Regions from separate parts of the Lysinibacillus sp. PWR01 genome, predicted to be linked through region 4. Evidence: riboswitches for the same ligand, from Rfam matches in the RefSeq annotation. Region 4 holds a riboswitch; each other region holds the start of a gene.
What was found. A riboswitch is a leader RNA that binds a small molecule or an ion and turns the genes downstream of it on or off. The one in region 4 is predicted to bind cobalamin.

Region 1 (7,666 bases), on a different contig from region 4:
CTTGTTGTTTTATTGTTTAATCAGTTAGCAAATCGTTTAAAAAAGCTTGACTAGTAAAGGGGAAGTTATGGAGAAAGTTTTAGAAGTGAAAGACCTCACAGTCAAAATGGGGGAGAAAAATATATTAACCTCTATCAATCTGACAGCTTATAAAGGGAGAGTCTTAGGAATTATAGGGGAAAGTGGCAGTGGAAAGACCATGCTTTGCCATGCCATCATGCAAACATTACCGTCCTTAGCACAAGTCACCCAAGGTGAAGTACTCTATCAGCAAGAAAATTTATTGAACGTTTCAGCTGCTAAATTGAGAACTTATCGTGGCCGGCATCTTTCGATGATTTTGCAAAACCCATCTACTGCATTCGATCGTATTCAAACGATTGAAAGTCATTTTCGAGAAACATTAAAAGCACACTTTAAGCTGACCAAAAAGGAAATGAGACAGATTGCCCTTGATGCTCTGAATAAAGTCCATTTACCTCATCCAGAGCAGCTTTTGTCCTACTATCCTTTTCAGTTAAGTGGAGGCATGCTACAGCGCGTGATGATTGCCCTGTCATTGGCGATACAAGCCTCTCTCTACATTGCAGATGAACCTACGACTGCTCTTGATACTATCAATCAAAAACAAGTATTAACACTTTTTGATTGTATTCGCTCAGAAACAGATGCAGCCATACTCCTTGTCACGCATGATTTAGGTGTCATTGCTGAACTTGCTGACGATGTGGCTGTGATGTATCAAGGAGAAATCATTGAGCAAACGAATGTTTTTGGTTTTTTTGATGCGCCTCAGCATCCCTATACAAAGAAGCTTTTACAAGCAAGAATGCTATTTTAGAGGTGAAAAAATGACGCTGCTAGACGTGAAAAATATAGACATGCATTATGCTCAAAGACCAGCCCTATTTCAACGAGGACAAAAAATTCCTGTATTACAAAAGGTGTCATTCTCACTTCAGAAGGGCGAATGTCTGGGAATCGTCGGTCAAAGTGGTTCTGGAAAAAGCACATTAGGACGCATTATTTTAGGGATTGAACGACCAACAAACGGAGAGCTGCTCTTTCAAGGTGTCAATTTATACGAAGCACCCAGCAAAGAGAAAAAAATGATACGAAGAAATTTACAGGCTGTTTTTCAAAATAGCTATCATTCATTTAATCCAAAACAGACGATTTTCGAAATACTCGAAGAACCGTTTTTGAATTTCGAGCATTTTAGCAAAGCAGAGCGACAACAGAAAGTAAGGGAATTACTAGACTGTGTAGAGTTAGAGTGGGCAATGGCTCAAAACTATCCCTCACAGCTAAGTGGGGGACAGCAGCAACGAGTCAACATCGCTAGAGCTCTTGCATTAAAGCCGAAACTGATTGTTTTAGATGAAGCCATTAGTAGTCTTGATATGATTTTGCAAAAGACGATTATAGAACTATTACAATCACTGCAAAAAGAGCTACAGCTTGCTTATATATTCATTTCACATGATTTACAAGCCACACGTTTTATGTCAGATCGCATCCTAGTGATGCAGCATGGCCAGCTCGTGGAGGAGATTGGGAAGGATGGAGTATATCAGCATCCCGCTTCACAAGAATTATACAATGCTATTTTGCCATCACACCCGCGAGAAAGAAAAAAGAAGGATAGACCAAATTAAACAGAAACTCCATTTTGAAAAATTCAAAATGGGGTTTTCTTAATTATTAAAGCAATACAGAAATAAAATTAATAATATCAATTATAAAATTAACTTTATTTATATTTTGATTCAAATAATTAATTTTTATTATTTACTTCTTTAAATTCTTTGTTATATAATCAACTTAACTTAAAGGAAGGAGTTCACTATGGCTTATCAAGTAATCACAAATTGCCCTGTCTGCAGTAAAACTTTGAAAATTACCAAGTTACAGTGTTCTCATTGTCACACGACGATTGAAAATGAATTTGAATTATCTAAGCTCGCATCTTTATCAAACGATCAGCTTCATTTTGTGGAAGTATTTTTAACCTGTCGAGGAAACATTAAAGAGGTTGAAAAGGAACTGGGGGTTTCGTATCCAACAGTTCGAGGCAAGCTAAACGACATTATTTCATCCCTTGGCTATGCTCAAAAGAAGAAAAATGAAATAGACGAGAAAAAAATTGTAAGCATGTTGGAAAATGGCGAAATCACAACGGATGAAGCCATAAAGCTTTTAAAAGACGAATAGGGAGGAATGGACCATGAAAGAGGAAATTACAAAAGTGTTAACCATGATTCAAGAGGGGAAAATTGATGCGGATAAAGGTTCAGAGCTGATTCAAGTGTTACAACAGAAAGAGGAATCAGGAAACAAGTTTGTGGAAAAAACAAAGTATTTAGATAAAACATTAAAGGTCCGTGTTGTATCCACCGAAAATGATAATGTCACGGTGAATTTGCCGATTAAACTTGTCAAAGCCGTACTCATGGCTGGACACAGCATCGCAGCGAGTATTCCACAATCGGAAAAATACGTGAAAGATATCGACATCAATCTTCTTCTTGAAGCGATCGAAAATGAACTAGATGGACAAATTGTAGATATAAAATCGGCAAACGGAGATACCGTTGCAGTCTTCATTGAATAGAGGCGACGAATGATGCATGTAAAAGTGAAAGCAAAAGACGTTCGCTTTACCGTCCCTGTTCCCTATGCTGTGCTAACCATTGTCCTCTCCATTGTAACTTCCAAATGGATTCAGCAACAAGTCAATAAGTGGACAAAGGCATACTTCGATCAAAAGAAAATAGACTTTACCTTTCCGCTCATCGACAAAGAAATGCTCAAGCCGATTATCAAGGAACTACAAAATTATAAAGGGCTCGTGCTAGTCGATGTCAAAGCTCAGGACGGGACTGAGGTTAAGGTTAGACTATAATACCCAACAAAGAATGATTAGAGCATGTTTGAATAAAAAGCATGCTCTTTGTTATTTAAAGAATATCCTTTGCAAAAGAACTATCGAAATCCCACAATGTATCTTCCAGATTGTTTAATAGCAGTTTCGTTCTTTTCTCAAGTTGATCTGGTAGCTCATTTTTACTGAAATAGGTAAGTTTCAAGCTCTCATCATCCTTTATCTCCAATATACCCCTTACATTTTTCGCAATATAAAGATGAATAACTGTATAGACTTCATCCCCATTTGGATATCGGAAATAATAATCTGGCCCTGAAAAAACACCCACCAAGTCAAATTCATTCGCTACAAGTCCTGTTTCTTCATGAAGCTCACGAGCAGCAGCTTCTTCTAACGTTTCGCCTAGTTCCAATGCACCGCCAGGTAATCCCCAATCCAACGTATCTGATCGATGTTGAAAGAGAATTTGCTTGTCATCGTTAACCACAAGAATGGTCGCCCCAATACTGATAATTGGTCTACTACCGATGTGTTTCCTTAATTCTGTAATATACCCCATATTAGCTCCTCCTATAGATCATAAATAACGATTCGCCTTTCTTCCTTTAAAAACCTCTATTTTCCTTGTGATGCTTAAAATTGGATGTATTGGGATAGATGCACAATCTTTTTTTGTACAAAATATTGCTAAAAAACGCAGAATAGTTCATCAAAGATGAAAAATAGCTTTTTATAATCAGTCTTTTCTGAATTTTACCTATATTGATTGTTTTGAAAACTCTATGTTAAGGTAAAAAGACAAATTGAATATGCTAAATTTTGGTGGTTCAAATGGGAGTTGATTCTATTTGATTAAAAGGGAAGTTGGTGAGAGTCCAACACTGTCCCGCAACTGTATTTAGGAGCTCGAAAACAAAGCCACTGTTTTGTTTGTCAAAATGGGAAGGTGTTATGGGAGCGTTGATCATAAGTCAGGAGACCTGCCACGAAAAAAGCATCAATTGACCTACGAGGATAGGGAGGTGTTAGCTACTGCATGATTGTGAATTCATGTAAATTCACTGTTTTTTTGGTCTGTCATGCTTTTGTAGATTAACAACTTCTAGAAAGGGATAGGAGTTGTTTTTTTGTTGTTCTGTCGTGTTTGAATGGTAACGCTTACAAGAATAATTAAACAAAGGGGCTGTCATTAAATGGAGTTAAATTATTCACCAGGTCTTGATGGAATCATTGCCGCTGAAACAAAGCTATCTTTTTTAGACACTGTAGGAAGTCAAATAGTTATTCGAGGTTATGACTTGATTGAATTATCTCAGCGATATTCGTATTTAGATATTGTTTACTTATTGCTGCATGGAGAAATACCAACTACCGAGCAACAGGCTGATCTACAGGACAAATTGAAAGCTCATTATCAGGTTCCACAAGAACTATTTCAAATTTTTAAGCTATTGCCCAATGAAACACATGCGATGGATGGGCTTAGAACAGGAATTTCCGTTTTAGCAGGCTTTGATCAGCACATCAATGATCGTTCGACTGAAATGAATTTATCGCGAGCATATAGACTTTTAGGTGGTATGCCCAACATCGTAGCAAATAGCTATCGTGTATTAAATGGACAAGAAGCTGTCGAGCCGGATAGTCAACTTTCCTATAGTGCCAATTTTTATTACATGATTACGGGCAGAAAGCCAACTGCGTTAGAAGAAGAAATTTTTGATCAGTCACTCGTTTTATATAGTGAGCATGAGATGCCAAATTCGACATTTGCAGCTCGTGTCATTGCTTCTACACAATCTGATTTGTATGGCGCTTTAACGGGAGCTGTCGCATCGTTGAAAGGGAATTTACATGGAGGGGCTAACGAGGCAGTCATGTACATGCTTCTTGAAGCCAAAACAGTAGAAGGCTTTGAAGCATTGTTGAAAAACAAGCTACAAAGTAAAGAAAAGATTATGGGCTTTGGCCACCGTGTCTATATGAAAAAGATGGACCCAAGAGCGCAAATTATGAAAGAAGCCTTGCACAAATTATGTTTGGAGCAAGGGGATGATCGCTTATATCACATGTGTGAAGCTGGTGAAAAAGTGATGGTACAGGAGAAAGGGTTGTATCCAAATTTAGATTATTATGCAGCACCCGTGTACTACATGCTTGGTTTGCCGATTGAAATCTATACGCCAATCTTCTTTGGCTCACGAACAATTGGCTTATGTGCCCATGTGATTGAGCAGCATGACAATAATCGATTATTTAGACCTCGTGTCAATTATATTGGCGAGCGTCATAACCTTGAAAAATTGTCGGTATAATCAAGTTTTAACAACTCGCCATAAAGCTAATGGGCATTCTGACCAATGCCCATCAGCATACTAGTATATCAAACTTAAGCCTTGAAAGGAAGATATAGATGATTAAAACAAATGACATAACGAAGACAGATCAATTACTTACAGATATTGCGGATTATGTACTAAATACAAAGATTACAAGTGAAGAGGCATACGAAACGGCACGCTATGTTCTATTGGATACTTTAGGCTGTGGCATTTTGGCCTTACAATATCCTGAATGCACGAAGCTTCTTGGTCCAGTAGTACCAGGCACAGTCGTTCCTAATGGTACACGTGTTCCTGGAACTTCTTATGTTCTTGATCCAGTAAAAGGCGCTTTTAATATCGGGTGTATGATTCGTTGGTTAGATTACAACGATACTTGGCTTGCGGCTGAATGGGGGCATCCATCTGATAATTTAGGTGGCATATTAGCTGTGGCAGATTATTTAAGTCGCGTGCGTGTGGTAGAGGGGAAGGCGCCTCTTAAAGTGAAAGATGTTTTAGAAATGATGATTCAAGCACATGAAATACAAGGGATTTTAGCACTAGAAAATAGCTTAAATCGTGTTGGGCTAGATCATGTTCTGTTTGTCAAAATTGCAACAACAGCTGTTGTGACAAAGGCATTAGGAGGCACGCATCAGGAAATTGTCAATGCATTGTCCAATGCCTGGATTGATAATTCAAGCCTACGAACATATCGCCATGCACCGAATACAGGTTCTAGAAAATCATGGGCTGCTGGTGATGCAACAAGTAGAGCAGTGCAGTTAGCGATGATGGCTGTAAAAGGTGAAATGGGCTACGCAACGGCCTTATCTGCACCAGGCTGGGGATTCCAAGACGTTCTCTTTAATAAACAAGAATTAAAGCTTGCTAGACCACTGACATCTTATGTGATGGAAAATGTACTATTCAAGGTTTCTTATCCAGCTGAATTCCATGCACAAACAGCTGCTGAATGTGCCGTTCATTTACACCATGAAGTGAAAAATCGTTTACAGGACATTGAACGCATTCAAATTACGACACATGAATCAGCAATACGAATTATTGATAAAGAAGGGCCTCTTCTTAATCCAGCTGATCGCGATCACTGCCTTCAATATATTACAGCTATCGGACTTATCTTTGGTGATATTATTGCAAATCACTATGAAGATGATGTGGCAGCAGATCCTCGTATCGATGAGTTAAGAAATAAAATGGTGATTGTGGAAAACGCTCAATATACAATCGATTACCTAGATCCTGAAAAACGTTCGATTGCCAATGCTGTTCAAGTTTATTACAACGACGGCACATCATCTGAGCTTATTGAGTGTGAATATCCTTTAGGACACCGTTTCCGTCGTGAGGAAGCATTCCCTCAAATCATTGATAAATTCCAGCAAAACATCAGTACCCATTATTCACAAAAACAATTACGTAAAATTAATGAGGTTTGTGCTAATCAAGAGCTTCTTGAAAATAGTGCCGTCCATGAATTTGTTAATTTATTTGTTTAACTTTCTAGGCGATTCTGGACGTACTTATGGCGAGGCATCATTGATTATTAGGGGGTTTTTATAGATGGCGTGGATTGTAAATGAAGCGATAACACAAAAACAACTGGCTGAGCAATTTCAAGCGCTCATTAATCGTTCAACGATTTTGCAAATACCAGGCGCTCATGATGCAATGGCAGGTTTAATGGCTAAAAAAGTTGGCTTTGAGGCATTGTATCTTTCTGGAGCTGCCTACACGGCCAGCAGAGGCTTACCTGATTTAGGAATGATTTATTCCAATGAAGTGGCGCAGCGAGCGAACGATATTATTCGTGCTACGAATTTACCAATGCTCGTGGATATCGATACTGGCTTCGGTGGTGTACTAAACGTTGCCCGTACAGCGCGTGAAATGATAGAGGCAGGGGTTGCTGCTGTACAGCTAGAAGATCAAAATCTTCCAAAAAAATGTGGTCACTTGAATGGAAAAACGCTTGTTTCCCAGGAGGAAATGATACAAAAAATAAAGATGATTAAGCAAATAGCCCCTACTTTAGTGATTGTTGCCCGCACAGATGCGAGGTCTGTAGAGGGCTTAGAACAGGCTATCTTAAGAGCTAAAGCCTATGTAGCAGCTGGGGCAGATGCTATTTTTCCAGAGGCGTTACAAACAGAAAAAGAGTTTAAACAATTTGCCCGTGAGCTGGATGCTCCCTTATTAGCTAATATGACTGAATTTGGACAAACGCCTTATTATACCGCTAAGGAGTTTGAAAAAATGGGCTATTCGATGGTGATTTATCCCGTTACATCCATGAGAGTTGCAGCCAAAGCCTATGAGCAAGTGTTTACCTTAATAAAAAACACAGGAACTCAGAAAGATGCTATTGAGGATATGCAAACGAGAAGTGAATTATATGAAACCATTTCCTATTACAAATTTGAAGATTTAG
Region 2 (7,666 bases), on a different contig from region 4:
ATAGCCTCCGATGCCATAAAATAATGGATCTCCAGATGCAAGGATCACCGTATTTTTTGTTTCTTCAGACAATCTTTCAACAAGTGCTGAAAGACCTCCTTTAATAAGGATTTTTTCACCCATAAAGTTTGGGAAGAAATCCAGTACGCGCTCACCACCAACAAGTACCTCACAGTCTTCAATCCACCGAAGGTATTGTGGTAATAAGCTTGCTAATCCGTTATCCCCGATCCCAATCAATTTCATCGATCGATGCAATGTCATCAGCCCTTCCTAATAATTGTCCCTGCATCGAATAGATCGATGTGGAAAGCGTTAAACCGCCCCTAATATGACGGATGGAGGAATAGCAGCAGGCCTCACATAAATGATGGAAGAACGCGTCATAGCCCTTCTCCATCATAATTTCACCTACTTGTGACGCTGTATTTGCCTCCAGAACTTGTGCTATGGTTTCTCCATCGGCTCCTATATCCTCTGCCAGTTGTGCTAAAAAATTAAAGTCGATTGGCGCACTTTTGGAATGCACCATCATGACACCTTGCGCCACTTTTGAAAATTTCCCCATCATACCAACAAGTGATACTTGTTTGATGCCGAGGCGCTTACAATGTTTTAATGTAAAACCAACAAAGTCACCCATTTCAATAAACGCTTCTTCTGCTAGATGTGGGTATTGTTTCATCGCAAATTTTTCACTACGACCACCTGTTGTCACCACTAAGTGCTCACAGCCAGCCTCTTTCGCTACACTAATGGCTTGGACAATACTGGCCATATACGCAGAACTCGAAAAAGGCACGACGGTTCCCCTTGTGCCTAAGATTGAGATGCCTCCAAGTATACCGAGTCGCCCATTTAACGTTTTTTTAGCAATCTCCTCTCCTTTCGGTACGGAAATTACCACGTTCACGCCTCGTGTAATGTGAAATTCGTCCAATACACCTTGGACCGTGCTATAAATCATTTTACGTGGTACAGGATTAATGGCCGCCTCTCCGACAGGCACTGGCAAGCCAGGCTTTGTGACACGCCCGACGCCAATTCCTCCATCTAAATGAATACCAGGTGTATCTGCCCAACTCACTGTGCCAACGATGAGTGCCTGATGGGTCGCATCAGGATCATCACCAGCATCTTTAATCGTTTCACAGCTGACAGCATTTTCTTCAAATATGCATTTTTCAATTGTAAAGGTTGCATCTCGACCAATAGGTAAATGGATTGTACTTGTTTCTTGCTCCTCCTTGGTAATAAGGGCAAGCAATGCAGCCTTTGATACCGCAGTTGCACAGGCTCCCGTCGTATAACCGTGACGCATGTCCTTGGGATCCTTTTTTGGCTTCCGCTCCATTATTTTTTCGCCTGTTCGTCCGCTAAAAGTGAGATGGCATTTAATGCGGCAACCGTCACTGTACTACCGCCTTTACGACCAACATTAGTAATGTACGGAATCCCTTCTAGTTTAAGCAGCTCTTCTTTTGACTCGGCTGCTGACACGAAACCAACAGGCATACCGATAATTAAATCTGGTTTTGCTAGTCCTTCTTTAATTAAACGAATCAATTCCAGCAATGCGGTTGGTGCATTACCAATGGCATAAATACCACCTTCATGTAATGTTGAAGCCTTTTGCATCGAAATGATGGCACGAGTTGTATTTTGTTTTTTCGCTTCGATTGATACATCTTCATCCGCAATATAGCAATGCAAATCGCCACCATGTTTTTGGAAACGCTTTTTACCAGAACCACTTTCAATCATTTGCACATCTGCAATCACATGTCGTCCTGCAAGAATAGACTTGATACCCGCTTCAATTGCCCCTGGTGTAATGATGACACTACGTCCTAGCTCGAAATCAGCCGATGCATGGATAATACGACGTACAACTTTCCATTCATCTTCTGAGAAGTCATGCTCGCCCATTTCCTCTGCAATAATGGCGAAACTGTAATCGTAAATTTTATCTGGGTCTACCGTTAATGGTTTGAAATCTGTTTTAAAATCCATGGAAAATGCCTCCTAAATTGTATGTTCAACAGCCTTTAATACTTCTTCAAATGTTGAATATTGTTGGCCGTATTGAATATTTGGTCTAGCAATAAGAATTGTTTCAATCTGACATGCAAGAGCTGCCTCTAGCTTCTCATCCACTGAGCCAACTTTACCGCTTTCTTTGGTAATCATCAGCGTCACTCCGTATTGACGAAAGAGAGCTTCATTTAATTCCTTTGAAAACGGACCTTGAATCGCCACAATATCTCGCTGTGCCACTCCTAGTGCCTCACATTTTTCCATATTGTCCAGTCGTGGAAGCATACGAGCGATTACTCTTGTGTTTTCTAAGCCCTGTAACACCTTTGTAAATGTAGCGAGTGTTTTACTTCCCGTCGTTAGCATAATGACACCGCGTTTTTCTGCAGCTAACTGAGCTGCCTCCTCATAATCCTTTACAACAGTAATTAAAGGATGGGCATAGTGTTCATGAGCTCGCTCATAGCGAATATAAGGAATTTGTGCCTGTTTCGCCGCTGCCATTGCATTTTTAGATGCCTCCTCCGCAAATGGGTGAGAGGCATCTACCACCAATTGATAGCCTTGCTCTGTCATAATGGTCGCCATTTCCTCAGCCGTCAGTCGACCAATTAAATGTGGCAGGCCAACGTCAGCAAGACTTGAGGCTGCCGATTCGGTGACGACCGTAGCTGTCACCGCATGACCTGCGCTTTGTAATGCAAGGGCTAAATCTCTTGCATCACTCGTCCCCGCTAACATGAAAATCATTTTACCGGCTCCTCTTCATGATGGTGGTGATGGTCATGATCATGATGGTGATGATGATGTGCATGTCCATGTACTGCCGCATAGGCACGATAGTCTTCTAGATCTTGCATACCTGTTGATGTACCGTTGACCGCCTGTTCAATACGCTCTAATAGAACATTTTGTAAACGTTCATGGTAGCCAAAATAGTTAGCAATTTGAATATCACAGTCTGGATAAAGTTCATTAAACTTCTCACACATGCCATTCATACGTTCCATCAAAATGCCTGTGAATAAAAAGTAAGGTAACATGATGATTTTTTTTGCACCTAGTTTGACACAACGTTCAATTCCTTCTTCAACTCGTGGATCTGTGACACCCATAAAAGCACTTTCCACGTATTTCACAGGTAGTTTTTCCCATAAAAGTCGTGTGATTTTATAAAAATCGCCATTAGCAGATGGATCACTGCCACCTCGTGCAATCAATAAAATAGCTGTGTCTTGCTGCTCTTGTTCTGAATTAAAGCCAATTTCAGCTAAGCGATCTTGTAAAATAGCAAAGATTTCATCATGGATGCCAATTGTTTGACCATATGTGAATGTAATCGTTGGATAATGCTCACGCGCATGCTCGATTTCTGCTGGAATATGCAGTTTTGAATGGCCTGCATGAAGTAAAATGATTGGAATCACATGAACCTCTGTAGCTCCCTTTTTCACACAGTTTGTAATACCTTCTTCAATGTTAGGTGAAGCAAATTCAAGGAAACAAGTTTCCACTAAAAATTGTTCGTCAATACGCGGTGTCATTTGTTCGATAAAAGTACGAACCTCATCATTTCCTGCTGCTAAACGGCTCCCATGGCCGACAAATAAAATAGCTTTCATCTCTTTACCCCTTACTAGTCGCCGCACGGAGCTGGCTCTACTTTTATTTTGGAAGACATATCTTGATACGTAAAATGCAGTATCTTTTTCACACGTTTAAAATATTTAAACAAGCGTTCATTTGGATGAGCATTTGCTTGGTATTCTTCAATAATATCTGTAATGAGTGGAATCAGCTGATCAGGCTCCAACCCTTCTACAACAGGCTGTGCTGCGTGAGCCGTACGACCAACTGGCTTCGCTCCAATAAAGACATCAAATTTACTTTTACGGTAGACGATGCCAATATCATCAAATACAGCTCGATAACAGGCCATACCACAGCCATTAAAGCCAATATTTAATGTTTTCGGTAAAGACATGCCACCAAGTTTTTCTTGTATTTCTTCGGCGTATGGTATCGAATCAGCCTTTTCACCATAGCAAAAATCACAAGCTTTTAGAGATAGCACATCACCAATCGGTGCTAATAAAAAGCCTACTTCCTGCAATTTCTCTGTGATCTGTTCAGGGGCAGTCGTTGGTATTTTTAAATGAATTTGATGATCTGGTGTATATTCCATCGTCCCCTCTTCCCCAACGACCTCTGCTAACGTCAGCATTTGCTGAGGAGTAAAAAACTTATTGGCCACACCTGGGCTCACTGCTAATTCAAAAATAGATTCTATTTTTTGCTGTACAAGCTTCGGTGTTACGTTGACTGCGTTTGTCCCTTTCACCATTGCGAGTGCCGCTGTAGCCATTTCAAGTGCTGTTTTTTTCGGCTTTGGCGTAGCGGCTATACTGGGTTTATTAAAGCGCCCTGCATTAGGATCAGCTGTAAAGTCATTTCTTGCTGTTCCTGTCTCTTGATTCATTGCCCAAGGTTCATTTTCTTCACGCAAACGTTGATGTGGACGTAATGGTTGTTTTTCTTCCCCCAGGGTATATTTACGTTGGTAACCGCGTGGCGTAATCATCTTATTGTCATAGAAAAATGTTGATGAATTCCCGATAATGACAGTTGTCAGCATACCAATATCATGTTCTAGCATTTCTGCTAGCGTTGTCATGGTCACTTCTTGACGTTCTCGATACGCACTTTTCACAAGCCCTACTGGTGTGTCTGGCGAACGATATTCTAAGAGAATTCGCTGAGCTTCGACAATTTGTCTTGTACGGCGACCACTTTTAGGATTGTATAATGCGATGACAAAATCTGCCATCGCAGCTGCCTCGACACGCTTTGCAATCAAATTCCAAGGTGTTAGATGGTCACTTAAACTGATTGTACAAGCATCATGCATAATGGGTGCACCAAGTATGCTCGCACATGAATTAATCGCAGAAATACCAGGAACAATTTCTACTTCAATTCCTGTTGCTTCTGTCCAGCCTAGCTCGATTAACACCTCATACACTAATCCCGCCATGCCATAAACGCCTGCATCACCACTCGAAATCACCGAGACAATGCTCCCTGCCTCTGCTTGACGAACGGCTTCCTGCGCACGGGACACCTCTTCTGTCATGCCTGTGCTAACAATCGATTTCGCACTAACTAAATCTTGAATCAGCTCTACATAGGTTTTGTAGCCTATAATCATATCACTTTGTTGTAAAGCTTCTACTGCACGTGTCGTAATATGCTTAAAATCTCCAGGTCCAAAGCCTACTACGAAAATTTTTCCTTTTTGCGCCATGTTGTTACCCCTCTTTCACCTTTTCAATCCCTTTAATGGCTGTTGTTTGAGCAGTACGCTGTAATGTACCTTCACGAAGTGTAAAGACATGTTCGTTGTATAAGGATTCATGATGTAAATCTTGTACTAGTGTCCTAGCATGCTCTGTTGATGGCACACGATACCAATTCCCTTGAGGGTAGGCGATTACCACACAGGCATCCTTGCATCGTCCATTACAGCGCGTTCTTGTCGTATGTATTTCTTGATCGAGTGCTTGTCGCTGTATTTCATCTCGAATGGCTAAAGTAATTTCCTCACCATCCTTATTCATGCAACTACTGCCATTGCAAATAAAGAGATGTGTTTTCATCCCCTCTAAATTCCATGTTGTCATCTTCTGTCTCCCCTCATTTGCTTTCTGGAAAAAGAAAAACCTTTACTCTAAACGAAGAGTAAAGGTTTTGTAGAAGCCAAATAAAAACGAATAGCATGAAATAAAGGTACTCGCTTCCGCTTCAACTTCTCCCTCCGAAAAGTTTGCATGCACAATCAAATAAGCAGGTTTCCTGACTTAAGCTTCATTTTACAGTCGCACCTTCCCAAGCTTGCACCAGTGGCTTTGCGATTTCATCAGCTATTACAGTAGCGGGGGCTGTATTGGATTTTCACCAATTTCCCTATTATCTCGAGCTATTCGAGCACTTATTGACGTTTTATATGAAATTTTTATTAGTATTTTAAATAGAAAACTGTCTTAATCATATCTTATTATTTTAAAATTTCAATATTTCTTTAAAAATTTATGACAAATTTATCAATTTTGAAGTGAACTGGGGTATAAAATTTATACAATATCCATCATTAGCACAATGAATATTATCAGAATATTCGCTGTTGACCTTTAATTAAAAAAATTTTATAAAAAGGTATAGCATATTTATGGAAAATCATGTTACACTTTGTCGTGAAATCTCACAATTGAATGTTTTTCGGTGTAAAATGCTTGGCATTTTGCTTAAAAGGGAAGCCGGTTTGAGTCCGGCGCGGTCCCGCCACTGTAATAGGGAGCTTTATAGAATATGTCACTGTCCAACGGATGGGAAGACCTATAAAGTATTGAACTAGAGCCAGGAGACCTGCCGAAAAATAGGTGATCGTTTCAGCCTACGAGGATAGGTGTGCGGCTTAGCAGATGAGAATGTTATTTGCTTTTTTAGCTATGCACTTTTCCACCAACGGAGAAGTGCTTTTTTATTTACGCACGCTACATTCTAAAAATCTATTAATTAGTTAGGAGGAAAGCTTTTTGAAATTTTCATGGTGGAAACTTAGTTATTTTTTATTGGCCTTTTTAATTGTGCCAAAACGTGCCTTTGCGATGCATATCATGGAAGGTTTTTTGCCAATCGAATGGGCGATTTTTTGGTGGGTCATCTCTATTCCTTTTATAGTTCTAGGATTGCGCTCTATTCGCAAAACAATTGATGAAAATCCTGAAACAAAGATGCTTTTAGGGCTTTCAGGAGCCTTTGCTTTTGTGCTATCTGCCTTAAAAATCCCTTCTGTTACAGGTAGCTGCTCTCACCCAACTGGTGTTGGACTTGGGACAGTTCTCTTTGGCCCTCTAGCCATGAGTGTAATTGGAACAATCGTTTTATTATTCCAATCTTTATTATTAGCACATGGAGGAATCACGACTTTAGGGGCGAACGCCTTTTCGATGGCTATTGTAGGTCCTTTTATTGCTTACTTTGTCTTTAAAGGAGCACAAAAAGTAGGTTTGTCATTTTCACTAGCCGTATTTTTCGCAGCTATGCTTGGTGATTTAGGTACATATGTTGTGACTTCTGTACAACTAGCACTAGCCTTCCCTTCAGAAGTTGGAGGCTTTATGGCATCCTTTACAAAGTTTGCAGGTATTTTTGCCTTAACTCAAATTCCTTTAGCGGTGAGTGAAGGGATTTTAACGGTCATTGTGATGAATTTCTTGAAAAAATACAATATTAGCGAATTAAAAACTTTACGTGTTTTCTCAACAAAGGAGGCACATTAACAGATGAAAAAAATTTTATTGCTATTAGCAATTGTTGTGTTGTTAGCCATCATTCCATTGTTCATACAAAAAGGTGCTGAATTTGGTGGTGCTGATGGAGAGGCAGAAGCAGCCATTGGTGAAATCAATGCGGAATATGAACCATGGTTCGAAAGCCTATGGGAGCCACCAAGCGGTGAAATCGAAAGCTTATTATTCGTGCTACAGGCAGCTATTGGAGCTGGCTTTATTGGCTACTTCATCGGCTATATGCGTGGCAAACATAAAGAAGGTTAACCATTATGTTACTC
Region 3 (7,666 bases), on a different contig from region 4:
ACTTAATTGATCATCTACAAATTTTAAAAAGTCGCCCAGGCAAGGTACTGATTGATTTTACGAACAAGCATGACTACGTGATAGTAGAACCCGCTTATTTGATGGACAAACCAACAAAGAAAGCCGTCGGTGCACTATAAAAGAGGCTGGGACAAAAAGAAAAAATGTTAGACCGATTGCATTTGGGTCTAACATTTTTTTGATTTAGGAAGGAACACTCTACTCATTGAAGCGAAAAAGTTATTATCTGTTTTCGTTATTTTTCAAAATAATCGAGTTCTGTCCCAGCCTCTTTCATTTAAATGCAGGATCGAAATATATTCACGTTCAAGCAAGAAATACCCGCGGAAGCAAGTGAAATACTCGCGCTTGAGCAATGAATACCCGCGGAAGCAAGTGAAATACCCGCGCTTGAGCGACGAATACCCGCGGAAGCAAGTGAAATACTCGCGCTTGAGCGACGAATACCCGCGAAAGCAGGCAAAACGCCTCCGAGCGAGCAGCCCTACAAACAATGCATGGCTGCCTGTGCTTCATGCCACGGAACCGTATATCCTTTGCCTTTTGCACAAAAAATACTGGAGGAACTATATTCAGGGTCGGCATTTTTATCGTAGCCAATCTGTGCAATTACTTCCTCTGTATTATGACACATATCATAGCCATCGAATTGGAGTGTGAGTGCACCTTTCCCATTTGTATAGGCAGCAAAGGTTGTGCTGTAGCTCATTAAAGTGGCAACGGGCGCGCGACCTGTTAGCACCACATCTGTTTCGGATAATATCGGGTCATCGAATGTGCCTGCTGCTTGCTGAATGTCAGTCATCATGCGGCCGATAAAGTCGTTTGAAGCCTTCATTTTAAAACGATAATAGGGTTCAAGTAGAACATTTTGGGCTTGCTCTAGTCCCTGGCGCAGCGCACGGAAACTAGCTTCTCGGAAATCGCCGCCCGATGTATGTTCATTATGCCCGCGACCTGTTAGCAGTGTAAAATGAACATTTGTTACAGGGAAGCCTGTAAGTAAGCCATGATGATCACGCTCAAACAGGTGTTTTTCAACAAGGCGCTGATTGCCTACGGATAAATGATCTGCATGACAGGCATTGCTGAAGGTATTGCCGGTTCCACGTGGATTTGGCTCCATTAATAAATGAACTTCCGCATAATGCTTGAGTGGCTCGAAATGGCCATAGCCTGTCACCGTCGTCGCAATGGTCTCCATATATAAAATTTGCGGCTCGCCAAAGGAGACGGCTAATGAAAAACGTTTCATTAATACCTCTGTCAGGACCTCCAATTGAATGACGCCCATAATATGGACATGGATTTCCTGAAACTTTTCCTGCCAAACGACACGTAAAGAAGGCTCTTCTGCTTCAAGTAAACGGAAAATCTGTAGCACTTCCTTGATATGCTGATCGCCCGCATATTGAACCTTTGCCTGTAGCGTTGGGACAAGCTCATAGGGCTGTGTTAGCGTCGTTGTACCGATTCGATCTCCAATGTTTGCCTGACTCAGCCCTTTCACAGCGAAAATCTCTCCTGCTTCAACCTGTTGAACGGTCTCAAAGCGATTGCCATTATAAAGGCGAATTTCTGTCACTTTTTCCGTCACTTCACCAAATGAAAATTCATCCCGCACATGTAAGGAGCCCTTGACAGCCTTCATAAAGGTTAAACGCTGATGCCCATCATGACGAATTTTAAAAACCTCTCCCTCAAACGGGGCATTCTGGTCAAATTGGGTCACAGTTAACAGGGGAAGTTGGTCAAGAAATTCCTGAATGCCCTCATCCTTTAAGGCAGAGCCTGTAAAGCAGGGGAAAGCACACTCGTTTTTAATCATAGCCTGTAGCTGAGCAAGACATTGTCCGTGTTCCAATGACTCACTCAAAAAGGCATCAAGCATTTCTTCATCATGTTCAGCCAGCCATTCCATGATGCTATTTGACACATAATCTGCTCGCAGCGGTTCATCGACGAACAACACATGCTGAGAGCAATCTTTACGAAGCTGGCTCATGACAGCTCCTACATTTGCTCCTTCACGATCCGTTTTATTGATAAAGAAGAAGGTAGGGACATGGTATTTACGTAAAAGCTGCCACACCGTTTCAGTATGGCCTTGTATCCCTTCGACAGCGCTAATGATAATAATGGCATAATCCATCACACGAATGGCACGCTCCATCTCAGGGGAGAAATCGACATGCCCTGGTGTATCAATCAATGTGTATGTATCATCGCCAATGCTCATGCGACCTTGCTCGGCAAAGATCGTAATCCCACGCCTGCGCTCTAGCTCATGATTATCAAGAAAGGTATCCTGATGATCGACTCGACCACGGGCTTGAATACTATTTGTATGAAAAAGCACTTGCTCAGAGAAGGTCGTTTTCCCTGCATCCACATGCGCAAGTACACCGATTGTTTTGTACATAAGAAATCCTCGTTTCTATAGATTGCTATCTTTTCATTGTAACAGAATACTCGCATATATAATTCTTGTAAAATAGTTCGTATTTTTGTCGAAATAGTGCTAATATAGTGATGATTGCATAATTAGCGTCATACTACGCTAGTCTATCAATAGTATTGACCATAATAGAACGTATTGGTGCAAATGGCATTTGTCATTTGCTTAAAAGGGAAATCGGTGCAATTCCGATGCTGTCCCGCAACTGTAAATGGAGAGTCTATACAGCATGCCACTGTAGTAAAGCTATGGGAAGGCGTATAGATGATGAACCTAAGCCAGGATACCTGCCAGTATGTGTTTTTTGACTAAGAACCACGAGGATGGGGATAGTGATGAAGGTTATGATACCGTTTTTTCACTATGCTACTCTCTTGGCGACAAGAGGGTTTTTTTATGCCCTTCCAACCACCTTGGTAGCAAAGAAGTCTCTGATTTCTTTCTATATTTTAACAACAAAGGAGAAAAGGACATGAAGAAATGGAAAAGTATATGGCTGATGATGATCATTGCCTTAGTCGCTATTTTAGGGGCTTGTAATGCAAAGGACAAAACTGAATCAGCAGCACAAGGTGAAAAGGTTGAGCCATCTGAGGCAGCAACAGAAGTAACCATTGAAAATAATGACACAACCCAAACATATAAGGAAGCACCTACGAAAGCGATTAGCTTAAATCAGCATGTGACAGAAATCATGCTGGCGCTTGGCTTAGAGGATTCTATGGTTGGGACGGCTTACTTAGATGATAAAATCTATGAGCCACTACAAGAGGCATACGATAAAGTCCCTGTGCTTTCTGACCAATACCCAACGAAGGAGCAAGTGATTGATGCCGAGGCAGATTTCCTATATGCAGGCTGGAAAAGTGGTTTTGGTGAAAAGGGCGTTGGCACACCAGAGGAGCTTGAAGAATTAGGCATTCATACGTATTTACATACGGCTTCTAACATGACAAAACCAACATTAGAAGATATTTTCACTGATATTCGCAATATCGCGAAGATTTTCCGTATCGAGGATCGTGGCGAAGCTTTAATTGAGCAAATGACAAAAGATGTAGAGGCAGTACAAGCTAAATTACCAAAAGATAGCGAAAAATTACGTGTTCTTGTGTTTGATAGCGGTGAAAAGGATGTATTTACAGCTGGTCAAAACTTTATGAATGAGCTAGTGACAATCGCGGGCGGTCAAAATATCTTTGGTGATGTGGAATCAGGCTGGACAACTGTGTCGAAGGAAGATGCAGTAGACCGCAATCCAGAGGTTGTTGTCGTGATTGATTATGGTGAAACAACGGCCGAACAAAAGATCCAATTCTTAAAAAATGATCCAGCATTAAAGGAGATGGAAGCTGTCAAGAATGATCACTTTGTCATCCTGCCACTTTCAGCAGCGTCTGAAGGGGTTCGTGCTGCAGAGGCCATTGAAATTTTAGCGAAGGGCTTCTATCCTGAAAACTTTTAAACCATTCGAGCTAGCGCTTTGCTAGCTCCTTTTTCATAAGGAGCGATATCAATGAACGCATTTCAAAAAAACGTACCAGATCAAACATTTGAAACACTAAACCGTGAGGGTGAATTTACCCGTCTAGCAGTTAGCCCTGGCATTATCAATAAGCATTATACGCCAGCGCAATTTCAAAAAATAGCCGAAATTGCTGGCGAAAAGGGTGCGATTAAGTATTCCGCCTCCTATAGTATTCTCGTATCCATTCCAACGAGCGATGCGACAGAAGCTGTGCAAGCCTTACAGGAAGCGGGTCTTTATGTTGCGCCCTCTGGTTCCATTATTGCCATGAAGGCTTGCGATTTTTGTGATGGTGAGAAAATGGAGGCTGCTCCGATAACTGAACATCTTTATCATGCTTTAGAGGGGATCAAGGTACCTGCAAGAGTACGTGTCAATATCAATGGCTGTGCATCTGCCTGCTACAATGCAGTCTATGATGATATTGGGCTCGTGTATCAGCAGGAAAGCTTTGATGTCTATTTAGGTGCTGTGCCGATGGGGGCAAAGGCACAGGCTGGCACATTGTTCGCTAAAAGGGTAGGTGTCGAGCACATTGAAGATTTTTTATTGCACATGATAGGCCTTTATAAAGAGCATGCTCGCCCGAATGAACCCTTTTATAAATTTTATCGCAGAACAAAGTCCGCAGAATATTGGGAACTAGTAAAAAATTCTATTAAATAGCAGGAATATTACTTAGGGTGTCGAAGTATTGTAGTAAGGCACAGAAAATTACAATACAAAGGAGCAAGAACATGACATCGAAACAAGGGATTCAACCAGAAGATCTTTATCACTTAAAATCAGTAGCAGATCCACAGCTATCACCCGATGGAACTGAGGTAGTTTATGTAGAGACTCGTATGGACGAGAAGAAAAACGACTATATCTCGAATTTATTTTACATAAACTTGAAGGACAAAACGCCACAGCAATGGACATTTGGTGAGGATAGAACAAGTTCCCCTGTTTGGTCACCAGATGGCAGCCGAGTTGCGTTTTTGTCAACGAGAACAGGTAAATCGCAAATTTATGTGCTATCGAAAGCAGGTGGAGAGGCAAAACAGCTGACACATTGTAAAAATGGGGCAACATCCCCTGTCTGGTCCCCATGTGGCAAGAAAATTGCTTTTTCAGTCGTCCTAGGGAAAGATGAAACCATCCAAGATAAAGCGGAGGATGAGAAGAAAAAGGACAAAGAACTCAAGCCACTAGAAATCGAGAAAATGAAGCACAAATCGGATGCTAGTGGATTTATTGATATGGAGCAGTTTGTTCATATTGCCCTTGTCAATGTGGAATCAGGAGAGCTAGAGCAAGTGACGGAGGGAAAAGAGTACTTCCATCTCGGTACATGGTCGCCAGATGGCAAATACCTTACGTACTTAGCCGATAAAGCGGAGGATTTGGATTTCTCATTTAATGTGGATATCTATTTATTGGATTTAGAAACTAAACAGAGCCGCAAGCTAACAGAAGGATCTGGTGCATATTACCAAACGGCTTGGTCTCCGAATAGCCGATTCCTTTCTTTTGTAGGCGGAGAGCGTGAATTTGAAAATGCCACACAAGCGAAGCTATGGATATATGACATGGAGCAAAAACTGCTAAACTGTGTAACAAGTGAATTCGATGCGCCTGTCGGTGATTTTGTCATCGGTGATTTCCTACAAGGGGTAGCGTCACCACGCGTGCAATGGATGAATGATAATCATAGCTTCTACTTCCAAGTCACAGATCATGGCAATGCGGCGATTTATTTCGGAAATATAGATGGCGAAATTTACCCAGCGATTCATGATGATCAATATGTCTATGGCTTTTCACTTGATCCGCAAAACGATCAGGCTATTGTAGCGATTAGCACAACGACAAACCCAGGCGATTTGTTTTATGTAAACCTAAAAACAGGTGACAAAGAACAGTTGACGTCAATTAATGAAGAATTTTTAAAGACCAAAACATTAGCTGTTCCCGAAAGTATTGAATTGGAAGGCGCTGAAGGCTGGAAGGTCAATGGCTGGATCATGAAGCCAGTTGGCTATGAAGCAGGGAAGAAGTATCCTCTTATTCTTGAAATCCATGGTGGTCCACATGCGATGTATGGCAACACCTACTTTAATGAATTTCAAATTCTTGCTGCACAAGGCTTTGCAGTGCTTTATACTAATCCGCGTGGTAGTCATGGCTATGGCCAAAAATTTGTGGATGCAGTACGTGGCGATTACGGTGGCAATGATTATGCAGACTTAATGGCAGCGGTAGACTACGCTTTGGAGCACTATGATTTTATTGACCAAGACCGTCTTGGTGTAACAGGTGGAAGCTATGGTGGTTTTATGACCAACTGGATTGTGGGCCATACAAATCGCTTTAAAGCGGCTGTGACGCAGCGCTCCATTTCAAACTGGATTAGCTTTGCGGGTGTCAGTGATATCGGCTATTACTTTACAGACTGGCAAATTCAAGCAGGACTCGATGATATAGAGAAGCTATGGCATCATTCACCGCTGAAGTATGTAGACAATGTGGAGACACCATTATTGATTTTACATGGTGAAAAAGACTATCGTTGTCCAATTGAGCAGGCAGAACAATTATTTATCGCCTTAAAGTATCGGAAAAAAGAAACAAAATTCGTTCGTTTCCCTGAGGCGAATCATGAACTATCAAGGAGCGGCAAGCCCACATTACGAATTAATCGACTTGAATATATTCGTGATTGGTTTGTGAAATATCTATAATAGGGTGGCCTAAGAAGAGCATATCTTCTTAGGCTATTTTTAATAGAAAAGCCCCGTATGATTGTTTATAACGTTTCAATCGTTTGAAAAATCTCTTTGTAAAGGATATCTAACCCTTTTTCATCTTTCGTATAGAAATACCAAACATCTTCTCGATTTGCATCATGATCATATAAATAAATGGTTGTATGAGAACCGTTATTTAATGATTCCCAATGAGCCGTTTCAAATGTAGTTCCTTCTCTTGTAAATGGAAAATGACGTTTTGGTGAATCAAAAAAAACAATAGGGATTTTAGCGTTTTCATAAGCTTTAACCAATTTATCAGCTGATGCTTCTTCAAACATCACGGGTGTTACCATAACAGCATCAAAATTTGTGGAAATATGTAATGTATCCTCGCTAAATTCATCTAATGAAATGGTTTCGAAATGAATTTTTTCGTTATTTAATTCAGGAATAGTACCAACTACAGCCATTTTTAAAGGCGCTCCATCATATTTAGCTTCATCATTTGAACATGCAACTAATACTAACAAACTTAATATGAATAAAAATTTTTTCACAATTATCCTCCTTTTTTCTCGCGATATCGTTGTGTTCATCACATAAAAAAAGAATCACAACAAGGTGTGATTCTCGATGGGTTAGTCGATTTTTTGAATGAACACGACCTTCAGATAATTAAACTCAGGGTATTCACGTTGTACTCGGAAATCCTTCGGCAAACCGTATTCCTCCACGATTTTATAGCGTGTACGAGTTTCTTTAAATGCTTGGTCAATAAAGCCTTTGAACTTTTTCATACCGAAGCTAGCATTATTTGTGGAAGCCACAATGATGCCGTTTTTAGCGGTAATGGCAATCGTGTCCTTCAGTAATTTAGGGTAGTCCTTTGCTGTTGAAAAGGTCATTTGCTTCGTACGTGCAAAG
Region 4 (7,666 bases):
AGGCTCAGACGTTGGCGCGAATGTTGTGGAGGCGAGAAAGGATGGCGCTGCGTATCGCCTATATGGTGAAAAATACTTCGCATCTAATGCGGGCATGTGTGGAGTAGCGATGGTGTTGGCACGACTAGAAGATGCGCCAGCAGGTTCCAAAGGCTTAACGTTGTTTGCAGTTCCTTGGCACAAAGAAGATGGAACAGCCAATCATCTTCGTATTCGCCGACTGAAAGATAAGTTAGGCGTTCGAGCAGTTCCTTCAGGTGAGGTAGAATTTGATGGTGCACTTGCCTATGTTGTAGGGGAGCAAAATAAAGGGATTTATTACATGCTAGAAGCACTAAATCTCTCAAGAATTTGTAATGCAGTAGCTTCAATTGGCATTATGCGTCGTGGCTTTTTAGAGGCAAAACATTACGTAACCAATCGTTATGCATTTGGCAAGCCTTTAACACAATACCCTATGGTTCAGGATACTTTAGGTAAATTTGCGGCTAAGTTGCATGTGGAAGTAGCGACAGTTTTTGATCTTATTCAATTATACGATAAAGTGACGAGTGGACAGGGAACACAGCAAGACCTTATTATGAATCGTTTATATATTGCCATTATGAAAAAGGAAACAGCAGAGCAAGCCGTTCATTATGCTAGTGAGGCAATTGAATTACACGGAGGTAATGGCTATATCGAAGACTTTGTAACGCCCCGCTTATTAAGAGACGCACAAGTGTTGACGGTGTGGGAGGGGACGGCTAATATTTTGGCCTTAGAACTCATTCGGTTAGTAGATAAGTTTCATGCACATGAACTGTTTGTACAGGAGATGGAGGAACGCTTAGAAAAATTAGCTAACAGCTCGTTAGTACAAATCGTTAAAGAACAATTGGCGAATATGGCTGTGAAACTACAAATTTTTAGCGCTTTAGACGCGGCAACGAAAACATTTGAAGCAAAAGATATGGCGAAAAAAATGGCTCATCTTTATGAAAGTGTCGTAGCAGTTGAATGGGCACATAAATTTGGTGGGAAATATGAAAAACTAGCGGACGTTTATTTAGAGCAGACGTGGTCATTAAGAGAAATGGGTGCTCGAATGAAGACAGTTCAATATTTTTCTGAAATTGTATAATAGCTTGGGAGTCGTCTTGAATGGAGGCGACTTCTTTCATTTTCATGTATAATGAAATCAACTGAATATTGTAAAGGTTCTTTACTTAAGTAAAGTGAAAAGGGAAATCGGTGTAATTCCGATGCGGTCCCGCCACTGTAAGTGTGAGTTTTTTTCAAATGATGCCACTGAAGATTTCGGGAAGGCTTGAAAAATCGCAAGGAGCACAAGCCAGGAGACCTGCCTTTATAACAGACATGACAACCTACGAGGATAGGGTGGTGGATTTTGTATCAGTTTTTTTGGTGCGATTTTGCCCCCTCATCATTCAGATGAGGGGTTTTATTTTGATGCAGAATAAAGTGAAATGTCGCACGGATCAACGAAGGAGGATTCACATGAAGAAATTTTGGAAAATAGGATTATCAGCATTTTTAGCAGTAGGCTTGCTAGCTGCTTGTGGACAAGAAGCTAGCAAGCCAGCTACTGAGCAGCAAACACAGCAAGAAACAGCACAGGATGAAGCAACATTCCCAATGACTATAACAGATGCCCTTGGCAAGGACATTACTCTTGAAGCACCTCCTGAGAAAATTGTTTCACTTATTCCAAGTAACACTGAAATCCTTTTTGGACTTGGTTTAAATGATGAAATAGTTGGTGTTACTGACAACGACGATTATCCACCAGAGGCAACTGAGAAAGATAAGGTTGGCGGAATGGAATACGATATTGAAAAAATTATTGCCTTAAAACCAGATATCGTTTTTTCACACGAATCTAGCATGTCTCTATCAGAAGAGGCTATTGCACAGCTTGAATCAGCAGGTTTGAAAGTGTTTGTAGTAAGAAATGCACAAGACTTTAATGAAACATATACGACAATTGAGCAACTTGGTCGTGCTACAGGGAAATTACCAGAGGCTGAAAAAATTGTTGCTAATATGAAGGCCAAAGTAGAAGAAGTTTTGACTAAAGTCAAGGATGTTGAACCAAAAAAAGTGTTAGTCGAAGCATCGGATGAGCCAGATATTTATACAGCTGGCAATGGCACATTTATGAACGCAATGCTTGAAATGATCAATGCAGAGAATGTAGCTGTAGATGGTGATAATTGGTATAAAATTGATGCAGAACAAATTATCGCAAAAAATCCAGATGTCATTGTGGTGACATATCATTATGTACCAGATATTTTAACGAAAATACCAAAACGTGCGGGCTTTGATACTATTAATGCCGTAAAAAATAATGCGATTGTACAGGTAGATGAAAGTACAACGAGTCGTCAAGGACCACGTTTAGCAGAAGGTCTAGAAGAATTAGCAAAAGCGATCTATCCTGAGGTATTTAAGTGAAAAAAATAGCACTAGCCTATGCACTAACATGTACGCTTCTTCTTATTAGCATCTGGTGTGGCGTAGCGATAGGCTCAGTTCATATTCCATTAGAAGTATTGTGGAATAAGGCGGCTGATGAAACAGCCGCCAATATCCTTTGGAAAATTCGCTTGCCTCGCGTGTTGTTAGCAGGACTAGTGGGGGCATCTCTAGCTATTGCTGGAGCCGCATTCCAAGGTTTATTAAAAAACCCATTAGCAGATCCATACACACTAGGGGTTTCATCAGGGGCTTCTGTTGGTGCTGTTATAACAATCTTTTTCAGTATTTCTATCCCTGTCGTCGGTTTGTATGCTCTACCAACCTTCAGTATGATCGGTGCTATCATCACGATGGTAGTTGTCATGAGCTTTGCTAGACTCGTAGACCGTTCATTGAAAATGGAAACATTGATATTAACAGGTGTTATTTTTAGTTCATTTTTAGGTTCCCTTATTTCATTAATGATTGCTTTATCTGGTGAAGAATTACGTCAGGTAATAGGGTGGTTACTTGGTTCTGTATCGATGCGTGGTTGGCCATATGTCCAAATGATCATTCCATTTGTTATTGTAGGTTCAATTATGCTATGGACGCAAAGACGAGAGCTAAATGTTTTGTTGTATGGTGAAGAGCGAGCAAAACATTTAGGTGTTAATGTGAAGCGTAGTAAATATTTGATATTAGCAGGTGGCTCCATGCTAACCGGAGCAGCTGTAGCGGTTTCTGGCACAATTGGCTTTGTAGGATTAGTGGTGCCGCATATGACAAGGATGATTTGGGGTTCTGATCATCGCCACTTATTACCATTATCTTTTTTCAATGGTGCAACATTACTCATTATTTGCGACTTAGTAGCACGGACAATCATTGTGCCAAGAGAGCTACCAATTGGTGTTATTACGGCTTTTATTGGAGCACCAGTTTTCTCCTTTATTTTTTATAAGCAGCGAAGAAGCAAGGGGGTACGGGCATGATTGTTGTTGAATATCTATCAGGTGGCTATGAAGATGTACCAATCGTCAAGGACATTAGTTTTACTGTTGAAAAAGGGAAAATTCTTGGTATTCTAGGGCCGAATGGTAGCGGGAAATCCACATTATTAAAAGTAATGAGTGGTATTTTACCAGCTACTGCTGGAACTATTTCGATTGATGGACAAAATATTCTTTCTTATAATGCTCGTGCTTTGGCGAAAAAGATGGCTGTATTACCACAGCTTCATGCAAATGCTTTCTCGAATAGTGTGAGAGAGGCAGTTTCACTAGGGCGCTACCCGCATCAAACAGGCTTTTTCTCAAGTTGGTCTGCACAAGATGAGCAGGCTGTTCAACATGCCATGCTTCAAACAGGTGTAAAGCGATATGAGCATACGCCTATGGAATTTTTATCTGGCGGTGAACAACAAAGAGTGTTTGTAGCACAGGCCTTAGCTCAAACAGCAGAAATTCTATTACTGGATGAGCCAACTAATCATTTAGACATTGCACACCAACGTCAAATTTTAGACATGGTTCGGAAGGAAGCGATGGAATGTGGTTTAACGGTTGTTATGGTACTACACGATATGAATCTAGCCTCGCTTTATTGCGATGAATTGTTACTCATGGAGAGTGGGCAAGTGAGAGCACTTGGGGCACCACATGAAGTATTAATTGCCTCCCAAATTGAAGAAGTTTATCAAGCACGGGTGACTACATATGCACACCCTGAAATACCAAAACCGCAAATTACAATGATGCCTGCAGCAACTGACTACCAACAGCGAGCTGTCATTAAAAAAGAGCATTTTATGATAACGGAACACTATATTCAACTTACATCAGAGCTTCCTTTGAAGACCGTATCCTCTGCCGTTCATAACCCGGGTATTGGTTGGCATAATTGCTTATTAAATCGTTCAGTTCCTGGTGATTATGTCATCAGTGATGTAAAAAGAGAAGTTAGTGAATTTTTGCAAAGGGAGAATTTTTCTCCTACAAATACTGTTGTGATGTTAACAGCAGTGCCAACAGCTCTAGTGGCAATTAATGAATTTTCAGCACCTTTTGGCAGTATAATCGTAGCTGTAACAGCTGGCGTAGGCAATGCAGTTGATGTCTCTCGTGTTCACGAAAGACAAGATGAGCCATATATTGGTACTATTAATACATGGGTTATTATTAATGGTTGTTTATCCGAAGAGGCATTTTTTCAGGCATTGATGACAGCAACTGAGGCAAAAACCAAGGCGTTGCAATCAGAAAATATTCGTGATGAGCGGAGTGGGACTATTGCGACAGGTACTGCTACAGATAGTTTGTTAATTGCAGCGACTCAAAAAGGGGAAGAAATGCTGTATGGTGGCCCCATTACGGACGTTGGTAAAGTGATTGCAAAGGGTGTCTATGAAACAACAGTTCAGGCAATTAGGAATTATAAAAATGAATTTTAGGAGATGAGAGAAATGAAGCTTTACACGAAAACAGGCGATACGGGGAAAACAAGTCTTATTGGAGGACGTGTTGATAAAGATAGTTTACGTGTTGAAACATATGGGGCAATTGATGAATTAAATTCCTTTATTGGGAAGGCTGTAAGTGAATTAGATCAAGCGCTTTTCAAGGATATTTTAACAGACCTAGAGACAATTCAGCATGAGCTGTTCGATGCTGGTGGAGACCTTGCCAATGTGATGAAAGAACGCCAATATAAGTTAACAGAGCAACCGATTGAAGTACTTGAAACTCGTATAGATGCTTTATCAGACGAAGCGCCACCATTACAACGTTTTATTTTACCAGGAGGCGCACCAGCAGCTGCAACTTTACACATTGCGCGCACAGTTGCACGTCGAGCAGAGCGTGAAATGGTGACGCTAATGAAAGAGGTTGAAGATGTGCCAAAGGTTGTACAAAAATATTTAAATCGATTATCAGATTATTTATTTGCAGCTGCACGTGTTGTAAATGCACGATTAAATGTAGCGGATGTTGAGTATATTCGTAGCGGGAATGTTTTTAAAAAATAAAAGTTTGATTTAGTAAATGTTTTTGTAGACATAATAAAACGTCGGATACTAAAGCCTCCTTCCTCTATAGGGGATAGAGGTTTGTTTGCTTTCTTCAGCAAATGTTCAAACGTCTACTGAATATGTAACATTCGGTAAGGTATAATTGATAAGGAAAGTAAAAAAATGCTACCTTGGAAAAATTCAGGGTGGCTTTTTTTCTTGTAAAATGTAAGAATATAAAATTATCAGAAATATTTCCGTTTTATGTTGACTGAATGCTCACTCATTTATTAGAATAGGAATATAATGATAAAGTGAAGTACATTTCTGTATGAACTAGCAAATTCGTCACAAAGAGAGAAAATTACGACAAACTAAAGGGGGGACCAACCATGAGTCCATTATTAATTGCTAACATTGTCTTAACAGTCGTGGTTGTGCTTTATGCAGTAGGATTGTTCTTCTACCTGTTGAAAACACGCTATAAGTATGTGCAATTGGGGAAAAAGGTTGAGTTTGATGAAAGTGTTAAAGAACGACTTCGTTATATTATGGTCAATGTATTTGGTCAAAATAAGCTATTAAAGGATCCAAAGAGTGGTTTAATTCACGTTATGTTTTTCTATGGATTTTTGATGGTGCAGTTAGGAGCAATTGATTTAATCTGGAAAGGACTAGCACCAGAATCACATCTGCCACTAGGCATTTTCTATGGTGTCTTTACATTCTTCCAAGAGCTTGTAGTTTTAATGATTTTAATTGCGGTAGTGTGGGCATTTTACCGCCGCTATGTTGAAAAACTAGTGCGTCTAAAACGAGGATGGAAAAATGGTCTTGTATTAATTTTCATTGGTGGGTTAATGGTATCTACATTAATTGCTAATGGTATGGGATTAATTTGGCATGGTGAGGGATTAACCTATACGGAGCCAGTTGCTTCAAGCATTGCTGCTATTTTTGGCTTCCTACCTACATCAGTAGCTGCTGGCGTATTTTATGTAATGTGGTGGGCACACCTTTTAATTCTATTAACATTCCTTGTTTACGTACCGCAATCTAAACATTTCCATTTAATCGTCAGTCCACTTAATGTTTACATGAATCGTTTAGATCGTACGGGTACATTAACACCAATCGATTTCGAGGCCTTAGAAGAAGCAGGGGAAAATGCTGAAAGTGAAGAGGATATGCCTTCTATTGGAGTGGGACGCATACAGGACTTCACACAAAAGCAAATGCTCGATCTATATTCTTGTGTAGAATGTGGACGTTGTACAAACATGTGTCCAGCAACAGGAACAGGAAAAATGCTGTCGCCAATGGATTTAATCGTGAAATTGCGTGATCATTTAACATTTACGGGCGCAGTTGTAACAAAACAAAAACCGTGGGTGCCTTATCAATTCTTTGCCAATACAAAGGGTAATCAGCTTGCAATGGCAGCTGGTGCTGAAGGTGCTGTAATTGAAGATATCTACAGTCCATCTTTAATAGGCGAAGTCATTACAGAAGAAGAGATTTGGGCTTGTACAACTTGTCGTAACTGTGAAGATCAATGCCCAGTAATGAATGAGCATGTTGATAAAATTATTGACCTACGTCGTTATCTAACTATGACTGAAGGAAAAGTCAATCCAGATGCGCAACGTGCTATGACAAATATTGAGCGACAAGGTAATCCTTGGGGCTTAAACCGTAAAGAAAAAGAAAATTGGCGCGATCTAGATCCAACAATCCAAATTCCAACTGTAAAAGAGCTGAAAAAATCTGGTGAGGAAATGGAATATTTATTCTGGGTTGGTTCGATGGGAGCTTTCGATAACCGCTCTCAAAAAATCGCTTTAGCATTCTGTCGTTTATTAAACGAAGCTGGTGTGAAGTTTGCAATCTTAGGTAATAAAGAGAAAAACTCTGGGGACACACCTCGCCGTTTAGGGAATGAATTCTTATTCCAGGAGCTAGCTACAGCGAATATTGATGAGTTTGAGAAAAACGAAGTGAAGAAAATTGTGACAATCGACCCTCATGCCTACAATATCTTTAAAAATGAATATCAAGACTTTGGCTGGAAAGGCGAAGTGTATCATCATACTGAATTATTAAATCAGTTGATTGAAGAAAATCGTCTAGCGCTAAACTATGAGGTTCATGAAACGATTGTCTTCCATGATTCTTGTTACTTAGGCCGTTACA

Region 1: linked by a shared signal. The riboswitch ahead of mmgD (citrate synthase) and the one ahead of ACEVFT_RS18570 (ABC transporter substrate-binding protein) in region 4 are both predicted to bind cobalamin.
Region 2: linked by a shared signal. The riboswitch ahead of ACEVFT_RS06310 ((2Fe-2S) ferredoxin domain-containing protein) and the one ahead of ACEVFT_RS18570 (ABC transporter substrate-binding protein) in region 4 are both predicted to bind cobalamin.
Region 3: linked by a shared signal. The riboswitch ahead of ACEVFT_RS22235 (ABC transporter substrate-binding protein) and the one ahead of ACEVFT_RS18570 (ABC transporter substrate-binding protein) in region 4 are both predicted to bind cobalamin.

Annotation. Positions count from the first base shown of each region.
Region 1 covers NZ_JBHERJ010000073.1:179,522-187,187, reverse strand. The annotation lists gene ACEVFT_RS15665 (ABC transporter permease subunit) at 1-54, shown strand, start outside; gene ACEVFT_RS15660 (ABC transporter ATP-binding protein) at 68-841, shown strand; gene ACEVFT_RS15655 (ABC transporter ATP-binding protein) at 852-1,658, shown strand; gene ACEVFT_RS15650 (DUF2089 domain-containing protein) at 1,849-2,214, shown strand; gene ACEVFT_RS15645 (SHOCT-like domain-containing protein) at 2,228-2,614, shown strand; gene ACEVFT_RS15640 (hypothetical protein) at 2,624-2,905, shown strand; gene ACEVFT_RS15635 (NUDIX hydrolase) at 2,961-3,446, opposite strand; cobalamin riboswitch at 3,694-3,889, shown strand; gene mmgD (citrate synthase) at 4,081-5,202, shown strand; gene prpD (2-methylcitrate dehydratase) at 5,301-6,734, shown strand; gene prpB (methylisocitrate lyase) at 6,799-7,666, shown strand, end outside.
Region 2 covers NZ_JBHERJ010000041.1:15,278-22,943, reverse strand. The annotation lists gene cbiE (precorrin-6y C5,15-methyltransferase (decarboxylating) subunit CbiE) at 1-246, opposite strand, end outside; gene ACEVFT_RS06335 (cobalt-precorrin-5B (C(1))-methyltransferase) at 221-1,354, opposite strand; gene ACEVFT_RS06330 (precorrin-8X methylmutase) at 1,354-2,013, opposite strand; gene cobK (precorrin-6A reductase) at 2,026-2,787, opposite strand; gene ACEVFT_RS06320 (sirohydrochlorin chelatase) at 2,784-3,659, opposite strand; gene cobJ (precorrin-3B C(17)-methyltransferase) at 3,674-5,341, opposite strand; gene ACEVFT_RS06310 ((2Fe-2S) ferredoxin domain-containing protein) at 5,346-5,717, opposite strand; cobalamin riboswitch at 5,863-6,044, opposite strand; cobalamin riboswitch at 6,297-6,481, shown strand; gene ACEVFT_RS06305 (energy-coupling factor ABC transporter permease) at 6,630-7,376, shown strand; gene ACEVFT_RS06300 (energy-coupling factor ABC transporter substrate-binding protein) at 7,380-7,652, shown strand; gene cbiQ (cobalt ECF transporter T component CbiQ) at 7,658-7,666, shown strand, end outside.
Region 3 covers NZ_JBHERJ010000096.1:26,137-33,802, reverse strand. The annotation lists gene ACEVFT_RS22245 (hypothetical protein) at 1-140, shown strand, start outside; gene ACEVFT_RS22240 (GTP-binding protein) at 506-2,443, opposite strand; cobalamin riboswitch at 2,602-2,788, shown strand; gene ACEVFT_RS22235 (ABC transporter substrate-binding protein) at 2,952-3,944, shown strand; gene ACEVFT_RS22230 (precorrin-3B methylase) at 3,996-4,673, shown strand; gene ACEVFT_RS22225 (S9 family peptidase) at 4,745-6,733, shown strand; gene ACEVFT_RS22220 (amino acid oxidase) at 6,799-7,299, opposite strand; gene ACEVFT_RS22215 (class I SAM-dependent rRNA methyltransferase) at 7,381-7,666, opposite strand, start outside.
Region 4 covers NZ_JBHERJ010000083.1:12,385-20,050, reverse strand. The annotation lists gene ACEVFT_RS18575 (acyl-CoA dehydrogenase family protein) at 1-1,123, shown strand, start outside; cobalamin riboswitch at 1,181-1,364, shown strand; gene ACEVFT_RS18570 (ABC transporter substrate-binding protein) at 1,501-2,460, shown strand; gene ACEVFT_RS18565 (FecCD family ABC transporter permease) at 2,457-3,458, shown strand; gene ACEVFT_RS18560 (adenosylcobinamide amidohydrolase) at 3,455-4,915, shown strand; gene ACEVFT_RS18555 (cob(I)yrinic acid a,c-diamide adenosyltransferase) at 4,928-5,491, shown strand; gene ACEVFT_RS18550 (heterodisulfide reductase-related iron-sulfur binding cluster) at 5,866-7,666, shown strand, end outside.